DNA from 4 places in the Modestobacter sp. SYSU DS0875 genome. Region 1 is predicted to be linked to each of the others. Evidence: riboswitches for the same ligand, from Rfam matches in the RefSeq annotation. Region 1 holds a riboswitch; each other region holds the start of a gene.

Region 1 (4,492 bases):
GTCGTCGTCGCTGAGCGGCAACTCGGCCAGCGATCCGCCGGGGACGCGCTCCCACCAGCCGCCCGGGCTCTCCGAACCCGCCCCGGCGAGGTGGGAGAGGAGCTGACCGACCGTGCGGTCGCCCAGCGGGGTGCCCGGCAGGTGCTCGTCCAGCAGGTCGTCGAGGCCCAGGGCACCCTCGTCGCGCAGCCGCATCACCACCAGGGCGGTGACCGTCTTGCTGATCGAGCCGAGCCGGTACTGGACGTCGGTGTGCGGGTCGGTGACGTCCCCGCGCCCGGCCGACCAGGCGAGCCCGCCGTCCCGGACGACGCCGGCGACCAGGCTGGGCGCCCGCCCGTCGCGCTGCACGCGGGCGGTGCGGGCCAGCAGGGTGCGGGCGGTGGAGGGCAGCACGGGCTCGGCCATGCCGGGAGGCTAACCAGCCCGGACGGCTGCGGTCTCCCCCACCGGCAGCCGCCCGGTGCGGCGGGCCCAGTGCTCGAACCAGAGGGTGACCAGCGGCGGCACCGAGGCGGCCAGCGCGAGGATGGTGGTGCCGAGGGACCAGCCGAGCACCCGCCAGGCGACGAGCGTCACCGCGACGTAGGCGATGAAGACCGCACCGTGCACCGGGCCGAACACCTGGACGCCGACCTCGGAGGTCTCCGGCACGTACTTGACGAACATCCCGGCGAGCAGCAGCACCCAGGACACCGCCTCGGCGACGGCGACGACGCGGAACGTGCGGGCGACGGGAGCGGGGGCGAGCAGTCGGGCAGCCACGACCGGGGACAACGAACCACCGGCGCCCCGGTCTCCCGGATGTGATGAAGGCCCCCCTCCTCCCCACCCCTCGCAGGCTCAGGGCGGGACCCGGGAGGGGGCCGTTGCAGGGCGCAGGGACACCGGTGCCCCGGCCGCCGCGAGGCGACCGGGGCACCGGTGTTCGTGCTGGAGCGCTGGCGTCAGCCGGCGATCCGCCGCATCGCGGTGATGCTGCCCATCACGTCGATGCTGGCGACCTTGACGACGTCGCCCGAGGTCGGGGCGTGCACCATCTGGCCGTTGCCGATGTAGATGCCGACGTGGCTGACGGGCGAGTAGAAGGCGATGACGTCACCCGGCTGCAGCTCGCCGCGGGAGACCGCGCGCCCCATCGTCGCCTGGGCCCGGCTGGAGTGCGGCACGGAGATGCCGGCGGCGGCGTAGGCGTACTGCACCAGACCGGAGCAGTCGAACGACCCCGGGCCGGCGGCGGCCCAGACGTAGGGCTTGCCCTGCTGGGCCATGGCGGTGCTGACCGCGGTCGCCGCGGCACCGCTGGAGGCGACGACCGGGGCGGACGGGGCCTGCGCGGCCGGGGCTGCGGCGCGGGCGGCGTTGCCACCCCCACCCGAACCGGAACCGGAACCGGAGCCGGCGGCCTGGTCGGCCGCCGCGGCCTCGGCGGCGTGCTGCCGCTCGGCCTCGGCCCGGGAGGCGGCCTGCTCCGCGGCGGAGAGCCGCTCGTACATCGCCTGGTACTCGGCGATCTGCTTGTTCAGGTCGGTGCGCTGCTGCTCGACCCGGTCCAGCTGGGCCTGCGCCTCGGTGGCGGCGGCCTCGGCCGCCGCCTGGGCCTCGGTGGCCTGCTCGTCGGCCGCGACGGCCTCGCCCAGGATCCCGTTGTTGTGGTCGGCGATGGAGCCCAGCGTGCCGACGCGGTCCATCAGCTCGTCGGCGGACTCGCTGGTGAGCATCGCCTGCAGGGTGCTCAGCTGGTCGCCGGTGTAGGCGCTGCGGGCGACCTCCCGGACCCGGTCACGGGCGCCGGCCAGGGCGGCCTCGGCAGCCTCGACCCGGGCGGCGGCGTCGTCGACCTCGGCCTGCTTGGTCTCGAGTTCGACGCGGGCGTCGTTGAACTGCTCGGTGACGACCTCGAGTTCGTGCGCGCGCTCGGCGACCAGGGTGGCCGCCTCCGCGGAGGTGGTGGGTTCGGCCGCGGCGGGCGCGGGGGCCAGCAGGGTGGTGGCCACGAGGGCACCGGCGGCGAAGAAGGTGACGACGGCCCGGCGGGGAGTGGACCCGCGACGGGCAGGGTTGAGCGAACTCGCCATCTTCGGCGGGTGGTCCTTTCTTCCAACGTGCCGCCTACCGAGTTAGCTGACGGGTTCGGATGGGAAGACACCCGGCACGTGCGGCCCGGCTGGGCCGCGCAGTGCTTCACCCCAGTGCTGCGGTGGGTCCCCGGTCCCCTGGCCCGCCGGAGTGCACGGGCCGCGGAGTTCGGCGGCGGTCTGGTCGGTCGCCACCGAGAGGTGGCTGAGGTGCCCGTCCGGACCGTCGACCACCGTAAGGGCGTTATGGGCTCGTGACAAAGGCTCTTTGCGATTTTGTTGAGAAACTCCGTGCGTGTGCTGCAACACGCTCACCGAGCGTGATCGGCGCGCCGGGATTGCGGACCGCCGACGTACACGGCCCCGCGCTCGTCCGCGCCCGGGACGTCGACACGCGGTCTGAACTGGGCACCCAGGTCCGGCGCCGGACGGTGCGGCCGCGCGGCGCCGTCCGCGCCGCCGCGGACCCCGCCGGCCCCCTTCCGTCACGCTGCGCCAACGACTCCGCACCCCTGCGCCACCACCGCATCAGGGACTGAGCGCTCCCCCGGCGCGGCGTTCGCCGGCCCTGGCCCGGGCACCTGCTAGAGGGGCCCGGATCACGGCGCGCCAGGATGACCCGGTGCCGACCCTCGCCACCGCTCCCTGGGACGACCCGGACGTCGTCGCGCTGACCGCCGCCCAGCAGGTCGAGCTGCGCGCCCGCTACGACGGCGCCGGCGAACCCGGGGTGCCGCCGTCCGCCGCCGACGTCGCGGTGGTGCTGCTCGCCCGCGACGACGACGGCACCCCGATCGGCTGCGGCGCGCTGCGCCCGCTGGGACCGGGCGAGGCTGAGATCAAGCGGATGTACGTCGTCCCCGGCGCCCGTGGGCGAGGGGTGTCCAGGCTGCTGCTCGCCGGGCTGGAGGCCGAGGCGGTGGCCCGCGGGTGGACCACGGTGCGACTGGAGACCGGCGTCCGGCAGCCGGAGGCGATCGCGCTGTACCGGTCGACGGGCTACCGGCCGGTCGAGGCGTTCGGGCACTACGTCGGCGCCGGCGACCCGCACGCGGTGTTCTTCGCCCGGGAGCTGGCGTGAGCACCGCGGCCCGCTACGACGCGGTCGTCGTCGGGGGCGGGCACAACGGGCTGGTCGCCGCCGCCTACCTGGCGCGCGCCGGGTGGTCGGTGCTGGTGCTGGAGCAGCGGGACGTGCTCGGCGGCGCCGCCGTCAGCCAGCAGGTGTTCCCCGGCGTCGACGTCCGGCTCTCGGCGTACTCCTACCTGGTCAGCCTGCTGCCCGACCGGATCGTCACCGACCTGGGCCTGCCGCTGGACCTGCGGGACCGGGCGGTCGCGTCCTGGACGCCGCTGCGCCGCGACGGCCGGCACCGCGGGCTGCTGGTCGAGCGGGACGAGGGGCCGGCGACGGCGGCGTCCTTCCGCGCGCTCACCGGCGGGGACGCCGAGCTGGCCGGCTGGCAGCGGTTCTACGGCCGGCTGGCCACGCTGGCCGCGGACCTGGCGCCCACGCTCACCGAGCCGCTGCCCAGCGAGGCGGAGCTCGCCGGCCGGCTGCGCGACCCGGGCCTCTGGCACGACCTGCGCGAGCGGCCGCTGGCCGACGTCGTCGCCGACCACCTGTCCGACGACGACGTGCGCGGCATCGCCCTCACCGACGGCCTGATCGGCACCTTCGCCGACGTGCACGCCGCCGACGGGCTGGCCGGGCGCTGCTTCCTCTACCACCTGGTCGGCAACGGCACCGGCCGGTGGCGGGTGCCGGTGGGCGGCATGGGCGCCGTGAGCGGCGCGATCGCCACCGCCGCCCGCGCGGCGGGCGCCCGGCTGGTCACCCGGGCCACCGCCACCGCGATCGAGGCCCGCGCCGACGGGGTGACGGTGCACTGGACCGACGACGACGGGACGGCGCACGCAGCCGACGCCGGGCACGTGGTGAGCGGCGCCGCGCCGGCCGTGCTCGACGAGCTGCTCGGCGCGCCGGCCGCACCTCGGCCCTCGGGCTCGCAGCTCAAGGTCAACATGGTGCTGCGGCGGCTGCCCGGGCTGCGCTCCGGGGACGACCCGCACCGGGTGTTCAGCGGCACGGTGCACGTCGACGAGTCCGCGTCGGCCATCGACGCCGCGTACGGCCACGCCGCCGCCGGCCGGCTGCCCGACGTCGTCCCGTTCGAGGTGTACTGCCACTCGCTGACCGACCCGTCGATCACCGGTGCGACCGGGCTGCACACGCTGACCCTCTTCGGGCTGCACACCCCGGCCGAGCTCTACGCGGCCGACCCGGTGGGCACCCGCGAGGAGGCGGTGCGCCGGGTCGTCGCGCAGCTCGACGACCACCTCACTGAACCGCTGGCCGACTGCCTGGCCACCGACGCCGAGGGCCGGCCGTGCCTGCAGGCGGCCTCACCCCT
Region 2 (4,492 bases), on a different contig from region 1:
GCTGGCCGGCCGCCCGCGCCCCCCGGGCCGGGTCGCGCAGGGATCCGCGCTCCTCGGCGCCGCCGCGGCCGCCGGTGCGGTGGCGGCCGGCACCGTGGCGACCACCCGCCGCCTGCTCTCGTCCTGACGACCACCGAGAGAGAGGAGTGCTCTCGTGCTCTGGCTCTGGCTCTGGTTCCTGTTCGTGGTCCTGCTGTTCCTGGTCCCGCTCGCCTACGGCTGGGGCTACCGGGGGTGGGGGGCGCCCTACCCCTCCTACTACCGGGGCCGCCCGTCCGGCGCCACGAGCGCGGACCCGGCGGTCGACCCGGCGGAGGACCCCACGCTGGTGGAGGAACGCAGCTGGGGGCTGCTCGCCGACGTCCTCTGGGTCGTGCTGGTGGTCGCGATCGTCTGGCTGGTCGTCGGGCTGGTGCCGTGGTGATCGGGCTCGAGGCGCGGGTGGAGGCGCTCGACGTCGCCGCCTACCGGCTGCCAACCGACCATCCCGAGGCGGACGGCACGCTGAGCTGGGACGCCACCACCGCCGTCGTCGTCCAGGCGCACGGCGCCGGGCGCACCGGGGTGGGGTGGACGTACGCCGACGCCACCGTGGCCCAGGTCGTCCGCGGCCTGCTGGCGGAGGTCGCGGTCGGCCACCGCGCGCTCGACCCACCGGCGGCGACGCACGCCATGGCGCGGGCGGCGCGCAACGCCGGGGTGCCCGGCCTGGTCGCGATGGGCATCTCGGCGGTCGACACCGCGCTGTGGGACCTGAAGGCCCGGGTGCTGGACGTCCCCCTCACCGGCCTGCTCGGGGCGGTGCGCGAGGACGCCGCGGTGTACGCCAGCGGCGGGTTCACCAGCTACGACGACGGGGTCACCCGGGACCAGTTGGACGGGTGGCTGGCGCAGGGGCACGACCAGGTGAAGATCAAGATCGGGGAGTCGTGGGGCACCGCGGTCGACCGGGACCTGCACCGCACCCGGCTGACCCGCGAGGTCGTGGGGGACGACGTCGCCCTGCTCGTCGACGCGAACGGTGGTTACACCGCCAAGCAGGCGGTCCGGGTCGGCCGGGAGCTCGACGACCTCGGGGTGGTCTGGTTCGAGGAACCGGTGTCCTCCGACGACCTCGCCGGTCTCCGGCTGGTCCGGGAGGACCTGGACTGCGACGTCGCGGCCGGCGAGTACGGCGCCCGCCTGGCCGACTTCGCCGGGCTGTGCGGCGCCGGGGCCGTCGACTGCCTGCAGGTCGACGCCAGCCGCTGCGGCGGGGTCACCGAGTGGCTCCGGGCCAGCGCGCTGGCCGCCGGGCACTCGCTGGAGGTGTCCGCGCACTGCGTGCCCACCCTGCACGCCCACCTCGCCCTGGCCACACCCAACCTCCGCCACCTGGAGTGGTTCCACGACCACGCCCGGTTCGAGCACCGGCTGTTCGACGGGGTGCCCGACCCGATGGCGGGCCGGGTCCGCCCGGCCGCGGACGCACCCGGCCTGGGGCTGACCCTGCGCGCCGGTGAGCTCGACGACCTCCGGGTCGGCTGACCGCCGGACCCGACACCGGACGCACGACGAGCGCGCTCCGGACCAGCAGGAACGACAGACGGGAGGACGAGATGAAGACGCACGAGTTCGTGTCCGCGGTGCAGCAGTCGGCTCGGATCCCCGATCACGAGCACGCCGAGCAGGCCGTCCGGGCCACCCTGACCGTGCTCGGGCAGCGGTTGTCGACCGAGGCGAAGGACCTGGCCGCCCAGCTGCCGCCCGAGCTCGCCTCGGCGATGCCCACCGACGGGTCGGTCGAGCGCTTCGGCCTGACCGAGTTCTACGGCCGCGTCGCCGAACTCGAGGGGCAGGGCTGCACCCCGGAGCAGGCGCGGCAGCACGCGCGTGCGGTCACCGCCGGGCTCCGCGAAGCGGTGGGCTCCGAGTACCTGCACGTGCTCGACCAGCTCCCCGACGACTACGGCGACCTCACGCACACCGAGAACGCGCACCACTGACGACCGGCTGCCCCTCCGGGTCGCCGGAGCGACGCCGGCGACCCGGAGGGGAGGAACTCAGACCAGCCGACGCGCGGTGTTGTAGCCCCACATGTCGATGCTGGCGACGCGGACGACGTCACCGCTGGTCGGCGCGTGCACCATCAGCCCGTCGCCCAGGTAGATGCCCACGTGCCCGACGGGGGAGTAGTAGAAGACCAGGTCACCGGGCTGCAGGTGCGCCCGGTCGACGTGCACGCCCATGGTGGACTGCATCCGCGACGAGTGCGGCAGGTCGACGCCGGCCGCCCGGAAGGCGAACTGGGTGAGGCCCGAGCAGTCGTAGACGTTCGGACCGGCCCCGGCCCACACGTAGGGCTTGCCGAGCTGGGCCATCGCGGTGTCGATGACCACCTGGGCGGCGGAGGTCGGTGCGGCCGTCGCCGCGACCGGCGCGGCGATCGGAGCCGTGGCCGGCGGGGCGGCGCCCCCGGCGTTGGCCTGGGCGGCGAGCGGGGTGAGCACCACGCCGGCGCCGGTGAGCAACGCGATCAGCGCGCCCTTGGCCGAGCGGGTGGAACGACGAGCAGAGGTGGTGCGCAGGGTCGTCATGGAACGACGAGTTCTCCTTGTTCTCCTCAACCGCCTACCGAGTTAGCTGACGGGTTCGGGCGGGGAACTCGCCCGGCGCGGCCACACGTGCGTGCGGCCGCGCTTCACCCCGGAACTGCGGTGGGTCCCCGGTCCAGGCGGCGGCTGCAGCGTGCGCAGCCGACGTCCGGTTCGGCGGTGCCGTCCGGGTGTCACCAGGTGCGGTGACGGTCGGACCCGGTCGGCCGCGACGACGCTAGGTGGCGATCTGGTGGTCCGCAGCCGCCGTCGTCGGCCGGATCCGGACGGTCTCGGACTGCGACTCGCCGTCGTGACCGTGGCAAACGTGAGGCCGGCCCCGGCGTTTCTCGGGAAGTTGCGAACTGATGAAGGGGCGGCGCGTGACAACGCGTCGTGTTCAGAACCTAACCAGCTGACGAACGGCCCGACCCTCGGGAGATGGCTCGGTCGTGAGCGGTCGGGCCGCTACCGTCAAGGGGGGTTGTCTGACCTGTGGACAGGCGTCTGACCTGCGGGTTCGGGTGGAGATGAGGCGCTGACTGCGCTAGTGTTCGAACATAGATTCGAATGGCGAAGGGGGTGTCGTGAGCGACGTACTGACGCTGGACGCCCCTGCGCCGAACGTGGTCGCGGAGTTGCCCGCCGATGATTTGGAGGGGTTGTTCGGGTCGCCGTTGTCGGCCGCGCTGGACGCATTAGCGGCCGAGGACCTGCACGCGTTCGGCGATGGTGAGCTGCTGGACCGGGTGGGCGAGCTGGTGCAGCTGCAGAACCGGGCGGCGGCGGAGCTGGCCCGCACGGTGCGCGCCTGTGAGCTCGCGCAGGCGGCCGAGCGGGACGGGTTGGCGTCGATGCGGTCGTGGCTGATCGGGCACGCGCGGTTGTCGGCGGCGGAGGCGTCACGGGTGGTGCGGGCCGGGCGGGCGCTGGAGCACTACCCCGCGATGGCCGGAGGGTTCGCGGACGGGGCGATCACCGCCGCCCAGGTCGACGTCGTGGCGTCTGCGGTGGGGGAGCGGGAGCGGGAGCAGGCCGCGGAGCAGGGGATCGACCTGGGTGCGTTCGATCAGGCGTGGGCGGATGTGGCGCGGGAGGCGCCGCACGCCTCGCTCGGTGCGGCGGTGCGGGCCTTCGAAGAAGCGCTCGACCCGGACGGGCCGGAGCCGGACCCGACCGAAGGGCGGCGGCTGTCGATCGCCAAGCACGCTGACGGCAGCGTCACCGGTCGGTTCGACCTGGATGCGGTGGGTGGGGAGAAGGTGCAAGCCGCGATCGAGTCGATCGTGCAGGCCAACCGCCCCAAGGGTGACGAGCGGACCCGCGCCCAGCAGAACGCCGACGCACTCGTGCAGCTCTGCGACAACCAACTCGCCTCGGGGAACCTGCCGACGTTGCGGACGGTGAAGCCGCACGTGGTGGTCGGAATCGACCTGGACGACCTCGTCGAGGACGCGACCGGCCCGGGGGCTACGCAGACGGGGTTCGGGGCGACGATCTCCGCCGCCCGCGCCCGCTACCTGGCCTGCGACGGGAGCATCTCCCGGATTGTGATGGGCCCCGACGGAACCCCGTTGGACCTGGGTCGGGACCACCGGGTGGTCACCCCCGGACTACGGCGGGCCGTCGAACGGCGGGACAAGGGCTGCGTGTTCACCGGCTGCGGCGCCCCGACCTGGTGGTGCGACGTCCACCACCTGATCCACTGGCTGCACGGTGGTGAGACGTCGTTGAGCAACTCCGCACTGCTGTGCGAACGGCACCACACCAAGGTCCACCACGGCTTCCGGGTGGAGCGACAACCCAACGGCCGATGGCGTACCTGGCGACCCGACGGCAGCGAAATCCTCATCGGACCGCTGCTCACCTGATTGCCTTTTCGGGGCACCCTTACTTCCGCCCTCCCGCGTGTCTGGAGA
Region 3 (4,492 bases), on a different contig from region 1:
GCCAGCACGGCCAGGGTCCGGTCGCGGCGCACCCGCCGCCGTCCCCACTGTTCATCGACGTCGTTGACCCCGATGGCCAGCACGACGCCGAAGCGGTCGCCGTCCTTCAGCCGGGTGCGGGCCTCTCCGAACCAGCGCCGCGCGATGTCCACGGACGTGTCCCGACGCACGCCCAGGTTGTAGACCGTCAGGATCCAGCGGGAATCCTGTGCTGCGGTTGCCACCCGGCCGACCCACCCCGCTCCGGTCCGATCCCCGACCCCGGCGGTGAAGGAGTCCCCGAAGACACAGACCCGCACATCCGACGGGGCCGTCACGACGTCGCGGGATCGCCGCTCCAGCACGTGCCGCTCCAGCGGCGGCGCGACACGGGAGTGCACGCGACGACGACCCAGCCGGCAGACGCATGTGACATGACCACCAGCATAGTCATGCATGAGCGCGCATGGTCAGTCACCCGTCTCGCCCGTCTCGCTCGATCGACTGGCGAGCGAACAGCAACGGTCAATGCGCATGCATCAACACGAAGAGCGAAGTGCCCCGGCTCCGCAACAGGCCGAAGCCAGCTCGCCGCCGTCGTCCCACAGCGGGATCCCCTTGCGGGACGGCGGCCGGCTCGTCGCCAGGCAGCCCTGCGGTACGTCGGTAGCTGCCTCCGCGCGGGACGGCGGTGCGTACGTTCGGTTGGTGGCTGAGTCCAGCGAACGGGTCGTGGCCGAGGGTGGCCCGCTCGACGGCACGGAGATCGATCTTGCTCGCAGCGCGGACGAGGTCGCCGTCGAGATGGCGGATCGCTCACTCCACAGATATGTGCGCACGAGCGTTGTCCGCCAGCTCCGGTCCGGGTCGCACGGAGCAGTGTTCCGCTGGGCTGGCCGCCCATAGTGCGGAGCTCGGAGGGAGCCCGACCGAGCATCGGCGATCGGGATTCGCTCGGGACTGACCGGACGATCCCCTCCCCCGGCTGGCTGCCGGGGAAGGGGCGCTCGTCGGCGATCCGGCCTCAGCGGCCCATGACGGCGGGCGTCAGCCGGGCAGGAACGACACGTGCGGGTGGTCCATGTGGTTGGCGGTGGGCGACCCCCGGTCCGCCATGCCCTGCCACGTGCCCGTACGGGCCTGCCAGATCCGCTGCTGCCAGATCACGTACTCGACCCGGAACCGGGACGCGTTGTCGATGACGTACTGGGTGACGGCGTCACCCTTGGCCCGGTCGGTGTGGACCATGAAGTCGGCCGCGAGGTCCTCTGTCGGGCTGTGGCCGGGCCGGGTCACGACCGTCCCGACGCCGAACCGCTCGGCGACCTCCTGGACGGCGGGGCGGACGTGCGGAGCCCACACGTCGTAGGCCCCCGCGCTCGCCGCCGGAGCCGCGGGAGCGGCTGGCGCGGCTGGCGCGGCTGGCGCGGCTGGCGCGGCACGGTCCGCGCTCCGGCTGGCCGGCCGCTCGGCGACCCGGGGCGCGGCAGCAGCCACCGTGCCGCCGAGCACGAGTCGCTGACCGACGCGCAGGGCGTTCGGGTTCCCGCCGATGACCTCCCGGTTGAGCGCGTGCACCTGCTGCCAGGTGGTGCCGTGGGCGGCCGCGATCCTGCCGAGCGTGTCGCCCGCCCGGACGACGTACTCCCGCGAGACGCTCTGCGAGGTCACGGCCGGCGCCGCGGGTGCCGCGCCGCCGATGGTGAGCACCTGGCCGACGCGCAGGCGGTTCGGGTCGGCGCCGACGGTGCCGGCGTTGTCCGCGTAGATGGTCTGCCAGGTGGTGCCGTGGGCCGCGGCGAGGGTGCTGAGGGTGTCGCCGGGAGCGACCGTGTACTCCGCGGCGTGCGCCGGGGCGGCCACCGCGAGGGGAACGGCCACTGCTGCCGCGACCGTCAGGGCGGGACGGGTCACGGACGCCATGCTCGGGCGCCGGGTGGGACGGAGGTGCCGTCCCGGGTGTCGCTGTGCCATGGATGTGCGCCTCTCACCGCCTGCGGAGTTAGCTGTCGGGTTCGGGCGAGAGCTGCCCGGCCGCGGATGCGGCTTCACCCCAGGGCCCGAGGGCCCGGTCCTGCGCGTGGGTCCCCCGCGCCTGCCCGTCGTGTCGTCTGGTCCGGTGGCGGTGGGCAGGTTCGGCGGGCCGCCATCCGGGTCCTCCGCAGTCGGTGGACGAGCGCACGGTAGGCAGACGGCGATCGGCCACGGCAATCCCCCGATTGCCTCCACCGGGCTCTGGAACGGGCAGGACCCGGGGGTGCCGACGCGCCTCCTCGGCCGCCGCCGGACGGCCAGCCGGACGCGCCTGACCTGCCGTTTCCGCCGTTCGTGACCTGTCCGCACGCCAGCGGTGGGCACCGGCCGCAGCGCCGTCCGCTGTCGGGTTCGGTTGCAGAGTCAACCTACTTTCCGTCGGTATGTCGTCACCCACCGCAGTCACTCGGCGCGCGTGCCACCGTCGCCTCCGCCGGCGTCGGCGGTGGCCGGTCCAGGTACCCGGCCACCGGCCGGGAGACGGAGACGGCCCCGGCCGTCCTCCTCGGCGAGGAGGTCGACCAGGGCCGTCCGGGCTGCTCCGTGGCGGAGCGCTGTCGCGGGATCGGCGATCAGGCGCGCCGACCGCCGGTGAACCGGCTCAGCAGTCGCTTGAGCAGGTTGGCCTTGACGAGTCCAGAGATGAGGCCCATGTCGTTCCCTCCAGCAGTTGACGTTCCCCGGGGCCTACCCTCCGACGCCGCAGACATCACATGCGGCCGGAGGAGGCGGGGTCCCCGGCTGGAGCACCGACGGCGGGAACCGCGGGACGGACCCCGGACGTTCACCCGGCAGCCGGCACACCGCCCTGGACGAGGAGCACCATGACCACCCCGCTGCCGACCGGCGCCCTGGACGTGCGCGCCGACGACGAGCTGTCCTGGCTGCTCTGGCTGGACCCGACGGTGATCACCGTCCTCGGTGGCGTGCTCGTGACGCTCCTGCTCCTGGCCGCGCTCGCCGGATGGCTGGTCCTCCGACGGGTCCGGCGCAGTCCGCTGGCGGCCCGGGGCCGGGAGCTCGCCGCGCGCGGCCGCGAGCTGGGCGTGCAGGGCGCCACCGCCGTCGCGGCCAGCCGCCTGCCCCCGGGCCCGCGACGCTCCTGCGCCGAGCTCCAGCTCGAGGTCGCCCGCGCTCGTGATCGGCTGCGCCGCCAGGTCGCCTCCGCTCAGGCCGCCGGTGCCCACCTCGGCGAGGTGCCGGACCTGGTGCCCTCGCTGGACGCCGAGGGGCGCGGGCTCGAGCAGCGCCTGCGGCAGCGGGCCCTGGTGCACGACCCGGCCGGTGCCGACCCGGCGCCGGAGGCACGGGCCTACCTCGACACGGTCGCCGACGTCTGCGGCGCGGTGTCCGACGCCGAGCAGGCCGCGTGCGCAGCGGGCCGACCGGCCACCGACGTCGCCGAGGCGGTCAGCGCGCTGCGGGCGCACACCACCGCCTACCAGGAGCTCACCGCACCCCCGGTGGCACCTCCGCTGCCCTGGACCCCGCTCCCGGCACCCCAGGCACCGGCCAGGGAACCCGGGCAGGCCTGACCGGATCCGGGGCGCTGTCGGGCTCTGGTCACGGAACCGTGGGCCAGCTGCACCGGTCGGTCCGGTCGCGGCCCTAGGCTCCCGCATCGTGACCCAGCAGGCACCGACCTCGATCGTCCAGCGCTACTGGGACGGGCTGTGGAACCGCCGCGATCTCACGGTGATCGACGAGCTCATCGCCGAGCCCTACGTGCGGCACTCCTCCGCCGGGACCCGGTCGCTGACCCGGGCGCAGTTCAAGCGGGAGGTCCGCGAGTCCTGGCAGCTGCTGCACGACCCGGCCACCACCGTCGACGACCAGGTGACCGCCGAGGACAGGATCTGGACGCGGGCCACCACCACCGGCCTGAACCTCGAGACCGGGCAGACGTCGGTGGTCACCTGGCTGGTGGTCCACCGGGTCGCCGACGGCCAGATCGCCGAGTCCTGGAGCGCCACCCTGCCCGGCGTCGACTGGCGCTGACCCCGCCCCGCCCGGACCGCTGCGGCCGGTGGCTCAGCCCAGGTCCCGCAACCGGCCTGCGCCCGCCATCCGGCGCCGGCTGAGGACGGCGTACAGGGCCACGAAGGCGAGCACACCGGCGCCCATCCCGATGAGCGTCCACCGCAGCCCGATGAGGTCGGCGAGCAGGCCCAGCGGGAGCGCGGCGATGCCGAACGCGCTGAAGCTGAGCATGATCAGCCCCTGCACCCGCCCGTGGTACTCCATGTCCGACAGGGCGATCAGCTGCGACTGGTTGGTGGTCTGGAAGGCGAGCATCGACGCGCCGACGGCGAGGAGCACGACCACTGCGACGTAGGCGTTGGGCGCGATCGCCAGCGCGCAGATGGCGAGGCCGAAGACGGCGCCGGAGCCCACCAGGACCCGGGTCTGCCGCACCCACGAGGCGCGCCGGCCCAGCAGCAGGCCCGCCGCGACCCCACCGACCGCGGACGTCGCCGCC
Region 4 (4,492 bases), on a different contig from region 1:
AGCCTTCCGCCTCCCGGACACCGCCCGCCGGGGCGCGCGACCCGGCGCGCGGTGACGCGCCGGGTCAGCCGGCTCGGATCGCCGAGACGTCGAACTCCACCTGGATCCGGTCGCTGACCAGGACGCCACCGGTCTCGAGGACCGCGTTCCAGGTCAGCTCCCAGTCGCTGCGCTTGATCGCCAGCGCGCCCTCGAAGCCGACCCGCGTGTTGCCGAACGGGTCCAGCGCCGAGCCGGTCAGGGTGAAGTCGATCTCGACGGTGCGGGTGACGTCCTTGATGGTCAGGTCGCCGGTGACCCGGTAGACCTCGTCGTCGACCTGCCGCACCGCGGTCGAGTCGAAGCGCATCTCCGGGAACCGCTCGACGTCCAGGAAGTCCGGCGAGCGCAGGTGCGCGTCGCGGTCGGGGGCGCCGGTGTCGATGCTGGCGGTGCGGATGCGCAGCGACACGGTGCTGGCACCCGGGTCGGCGGTGTCGAGATGGGCGGTGCCGGCGAACTCGGTGAACGCGCCGCGCACCGTCGTCACCATCGCGTGCCGTGCCCGCACGCCGATGCGGGTGTGCGCGGCGTCGACGACGTAGTCGCCGGTCACGTCGGCCAACGCGGCCGTCGCGGCGTCGAAGTCCGAGGCCGCGGGCTCGGGTGCCCGGTGCTTGCCCACGGTTCAGCCCTCCTGGTCGGGGTGGTCCACCCGGTGATCCTGACCGATGGGGGTGACATTCGGGCAGGGCGGTGACGTGCTGGGCACGCGAGGAGGGGCCGCCCGGTGCGAGCGGCCCCTCCTCGTCGGTGCTGGGTCGATCAGTACCAGCCGGCGGACTGCGACTGCGACCACGCGCCGCACGGCGAGCCGTACCGGTTGTTGATGTAGATCAGGCCGGCGTCGATCTGACGGTAGCCGTCGGAGGTCTTGGCGATCCCGGTGCCCTTCCAGGTGGAGTCCAGGAACTGCGGGATGCCGTAGGCGGTGCTGCGCGGGTTCTGCGCGTTGGGGTTCCAGCCGCTCTCCTTGCCCCACAGCTTCTCCAGGCAGGAGAACTGACCGGCGTCCCCGCCCAGCTGGGACAGCGCGTAGCTCTGGAAGGAGCCGGCCGGCGCGGCGGGGGCCGGGGCGGGGGCGGGGGCACCGCCACCGGAGGACCGGGAGCCGGACTGCGACCGCGGGGCTGCAGCCGCAGCCGCCTGCTCGGCCTTCCGCGCCTCCTCGGCTCTCCGTGCCTCCTCGGCCTTGCGCGCCTCCTCGGCCTTGCGCGCCTCCTCCGCGAGCCGCGCCTCCTCGGCCTTGCGCGCCTCCTCGGCCAGCCGTGCCTCTTCCGCGGCGACGGCGGCGGCCTGCGCCTGCTGCGCGGCGGCCTCGGCCTCCTGGCGCTGGCTGCGGTCGGCCGCCAGCGCCCCGAGCCGGTCGCCGACCTGCCCCTCGGCGACGACGGTGCTGGCGTGCTGGGCGGTGAGGCCCAGCTGGCTGGCGATGCTCACCGGCTCGGGCGCCGCGGTGGCCTGCGCGCCGGTCTGCCCGCTCACGACGACGTTCACCACGACCGCGCCGACCGCGGCGGCGGCCAGGTACATCGCCGGACGGCGCAGGCCGGCCGGGGGCGCCAGGCGGCGGGCGCGGCGGGAGGTCTCCTCTCCGGCGACGGGGAGGACCGTGGTGGGCAGGTCTCCGTCGGCCGGCAGGTCGTGCCCGGCGTGGTCGTGCGGGGTGGCGCGTGGGGACATGAAGGAGGGGGCTCCGGGCTCTTCCGTGGCCGCCTACCGGGTTAGCTGACGGATTCGGGCGGGAAGGCGCCCTACCCGGCCGGGCGCGTGCCCGGGCGGGATTCACCCCAGTGCTGCGGTGGGTCCCCGGATCGCTGCGATCAGCGACTCGGCGGCATCCGGCGCGGGCTCCCCGGGTGGGGACGTGACGTCCGGCCGGACCCGCCCACGGTAAGGCGCTTTACGACCTCGTGACAATGCTCCGTCGCCAGTTCGTCGGGATGTGCCACGACGCCCCTGGTCAGCGGGGTGTGATCCGTCCCGCAGGTCGCGCCGGTCGCACGCGTCTCAGGGCAGGCGCCAGACCGTCGTCCGGCGGACCTGCCCACCGTCGGCGTCCGGGACGGCGTGGGTGGCGGCCGGCAGCAGCCCTTCCCGCGGCAGGTAGGCGCGGCCCGGGTCCCCGAGCAGGACGGTGGCGCCGCGCAGCCAGTGGGTGCCCAGGTACGGCAGCACCCGGGCGGTCATCTCTCGGTCGTAGCAGACGTCCCCGGCCAGTACGACGTCCACGTCCGGCCCGTCCTCGCCCAGCACGTCGCCCACCACCTCGATCCCGGTGACCCCGTTGAGCTCGGCGTTGAGCGCGACCGCGGCGTGCGAGTAGGGGTCGACGTCGCTGGCGACGACGTGCGCGGCCCCGGCGAGCAGCGCCGCCACGGCGACCAGGCCGCTCCCGGCACCGAGGTCCAGCACCCGCTTGCCGGCGACCAGCTCCGGGGTGTCCAGGACGTACCGGGCCAGCGCCTGGCCGCCGGGCCAGGCCGCGGCCCAGAACGGCGGGTCCTGGCCGGCGCCGCCGGCCTCGGTCTCCATCGCCTCCCACAGGGCGACGACGTCGTCGGCGACGTGCAGCCGCACCTCGGGCACCAGGGTGGGCCGCTCGACCCGGGTGTGGGCCTGCAGGAAGGACGGCGGGACGCGGTCAGGGGCGGGCACCCGGACAGTGGACACCCACGGGCCCGGCCGCGCCCCGCCGGGGTGGTCTCAGTCCTCGCGGTCGCTCCGGACCACGGTGACGGGGCAGGGCGCGTGCCGGGTGACCTGGTCGCTGGTCGAGCCGAGCAGCAGGCCGGCGAAGCCACCGCGGCCACGGGCACCCACCACCAGCACGTCGGCCTGCCCGGCGGCGGCGATGAGCGCCTTCACCGGTGAGGTGTGCGCGACGTGGCAGGTGACCCCCGCGGCGCGGTCCTGGCCGAGCGCCGCGACGACGTCGGCCTCCAGGTCGGCCTGGACCGCCTTCTCGTAGTCGCTCACCGGCGGGACGTAGCCCGGCGACCAGCTGGCCGGCTGGGGCGCGGTGGCGATCCGCCAGGCACGGACGACGTGCAGCGGCCACCCGGCCCGCTCGGCCAGGCCGGCCGCCCACACGAGCGCCTCCTGGGCGCACCCGGAACCGTCGTGGCCGACGACGACGCCGCCCCCGACCGCCCCGGTCGACGTCTCCGCGGACGCCATGTCCCCAGCCGCGTTGCCCATGGCCTCGTCGACCTCCGCCGCGAGCGCGTCCCGCGTGCCGTCCTGCTCGGTCACCGCGTCCTCCTGTCCGTGCCCACCTGCCCCGTGTCTGCCACCGGCGACCGGGCTGGCTGCTCGCACCAGCCTGGCCCACCGGGCCGCCGGTCGCACAGAGCCGGAGGTCCCGGGTCAGCCGCCGTTCCGCACGAGGTGCACCGCGGCCTCCTCCGCCGACGCCCCTCCCCCGTCGATGCCCTCGTCCTCGGCGTACAGCTCGGCCTCCCGGTCGACCAGGCCGTCGTCGTCGGCGTCGGCCAGCCGGCCCGCGCGGTCGTCGCCGACCTCGTCGTCGAGGAGCTCGCCGTCGGTGCCGGCGTCGTCGCCCAGACCGTCACCCTCGTCGTCGCGGTCGTCGGTCCCGCCGTCGCGGAGCTCGCGGGCCAGCCGGCCGGAGAGGCTCTCGCCGGCCTCCTCCTCGCGCTCGGTGGTGCCCCAGCCGGTCGACACCCACGGCCGGTCGGGCGGGGACCAGCCCGCGGTGTCGTCGTCGGTGTCCGGTTCGAGGGTGTCCGAGACCGCGGCCACGGTGGCCGGGTCGGTGCCGTCGTGGTGCGTGCGCATGGCTGCCTCCGGGGGCCGGGCGGCGCTGACGGCGGTCAGCATCCCCCCGCGCGGCCACATCCACCAGGGTGTCGGGGACGGGCTCTCGGATCGCGCCGTCGGCCGACCTGCTCTTGACTGACCGTCGCGACCGGCGCGCGCCGGTCAGCGGATCGAGGGAACGGAGGACCGGCGTCCATGGAGCACTTCACCATCGCCACCGTCGCCGAGCAGAGTGCCGACTTCCGTCGGGTGCTGTGGACCGGCGAGCACACCCAGCTGGTGATCATGACGATCCCGCCGGGCGGGGAGATCGGCGAGGAGGTGCACGACGTCGACCAGATCCTGACCTTCGTCAGCGGCACCGCCAGGGCCAGGGTCGGCGGCCAGGAGAAGAAGGTCGCGCAGGGCGACCTGGTGGTCGTGCCGGCCGGCAAGAAGCACAACTTCGTCAACGACGGGGTCAACCCACTGGTGCTCTACACCGTCTACGGGCCGCCGGAGCACGCCGACAAGGCCGTGCACAAGACCAAGGAGGAGGCCGACGCGCTCGAGGAGGCCGGCAAGGACGAGCCGCCGTCCAGCGACTGACGCTCGCGACGTGCCGGGTCCGGCAGGCTGCACGACGTGACGTCGCAACCGGGCATCTTCGCCCTCGGCACCCCTGAGCACT

The links. A riboswitch is a leader RNA that binds a small molecule or an ion and turns the genes downstream of it on or off. The one in region 1 is predicted to bind cyclic di-AMP.
Region 2: linked by a shared signal. The riboswitch ahead of ACI79Y_RS00960 (C40 family peptidase) and the one ahead of ACI79Y_RS10140 (NlpC/P60 family protein) in region 1 are both predicted to bind cyclic di-AMP.
Region 3: linked by a shared signal. The riboswitch ahead of ACI79Y_RS14490 (LysM peptidoglycan-binding domain-containing protein) and the one ahead of ACI79Y_RS10140 (NlpC/P60 family protein) in region 1 are both predicted to bind cyclic di-AMP.
Region 4: linked by a shared signal. The riboswitch ahead of ACI79Y_RS08690 (aggregation-promoting factor C-terminal-like domain-containing protein) and the one ahead of ACI79Y_RS10140 (NlpC/P60 family protein) in region 1 are both predicted to bind cyclic di-AMP.

The regions. Positions count from the first base shown of each region.
Region 1 covers NZ_JBJHAH010000013.1:71,777-76,268, reverse strand. The annotation lists gene ACI79Y_RS10150 (serine hydrolase domain-containing protein) at 1-408, opposite strand, end outside; gene ACI79Y_RS10145 (DUF3817 domain-containing protein) at 418-765, opposite strand; gene ACI79Y_RS10140 (NlpC/P60 family protein) at 948-2,078, opposite strand; cyclic di-AMP (ydaO/yuaA leader) riboswitch at 2,094-2,263, opposite strand; gene ACI79Y_RS10135 (GNAT family N-acetyltransferase) at 2,701-3,159, shown strand; gene ACI79Y_RS10130 (phytoene desaturase family protein) at 3,156-4,492, shown strand, end outside.
Region 2 covers NZ_JBJHAH010000001.1:223,452-227,943, forward strand. The annotation lists gene ACI79Y_RS00940 (FAD-binding and (Fe-S)-binding domain-containing protein) at 1-127, shown strand, start outside; gene ACI79Y_RS00945 (hypothetical protein) at 155-424, shown strand; gene ACI79Y_RS00950 (enolase C-terminal domain-like protein) at 421-1,527, shown strand; gene ACI79Y_RS00955 (DUF2267 domain-containing protein) at 1,599-1,985, shown strand; gene ACI79Y_RS00960 (C40 family peptidase) at 2,043-2,576, opposite strand; cyclic di-AMP (ydaO/yuaA leader) riboswitch at 2,594-2,729, opposite strand; gene ACI79Y_RS00965 (DUF222 domain-containing protein) at 3,251-4,444, shown strand.
Region 3 covers NZ_JBJHAH010000024.1:16,649-21,140, reverse strand. The annotation lists gene ACI79Y_RS14495 (GDSL-type esterase/lipase family protein) at 1-437, opposite strand, end outside; gene ACI79Y_RS14490 (LysM peptidoglycan-binding domain-containing protein) at 1,027-1,893, opposite strand; cyclic di-AMP (ydaO/yuaA leader) riboswitch at 1,976-2,072, opposite strand; gene ACI79Y_RS14485 (hypothetical protein) at 2,838-3,548, shown strand; gene ACI79Y_RS14480 (ester cyclase) at 3,637-4,011, shown strand; gene ACI79Y_RS14475 (MFS transporter) at 4,045-4,492, opposite strand, start outside.
Region 4 covers NZ_JBJHAH010000011.1:34,703-39,194, reverse strand. The annotation lists gene ACI79Y_RS08695 (YceI family protein) at 65-664, opposite strand; gene ACI79Y_RS08690 (aggregation-promoting factor C-terminal-like domain-containing protein) at 805-1,722, opposite strand; cyclic di-AMP (ydaO/yuaA leader) riboswitch at 1,738-1,886, opposite strand; gene ACI79Y_RS08685 (class I SAM-dependent methyltransferase) at 2,050-2,697, opposite strand; gene ACI79Y_RS08680 (universal stress protein) at 2,746-3,294, opposite strand; gene ACI79Y_RS08675 (DUF5709 domain-containing protein) at 3,409-3,840, opposite strand; gene ACI79Y_RS08670 (cupin domain-containing protein) at 4,018-4,410, shown strand; gene ACI79Y_RS08665 (Dyp-type peroxidase) at 4,447-4,492, shown strand, end outside.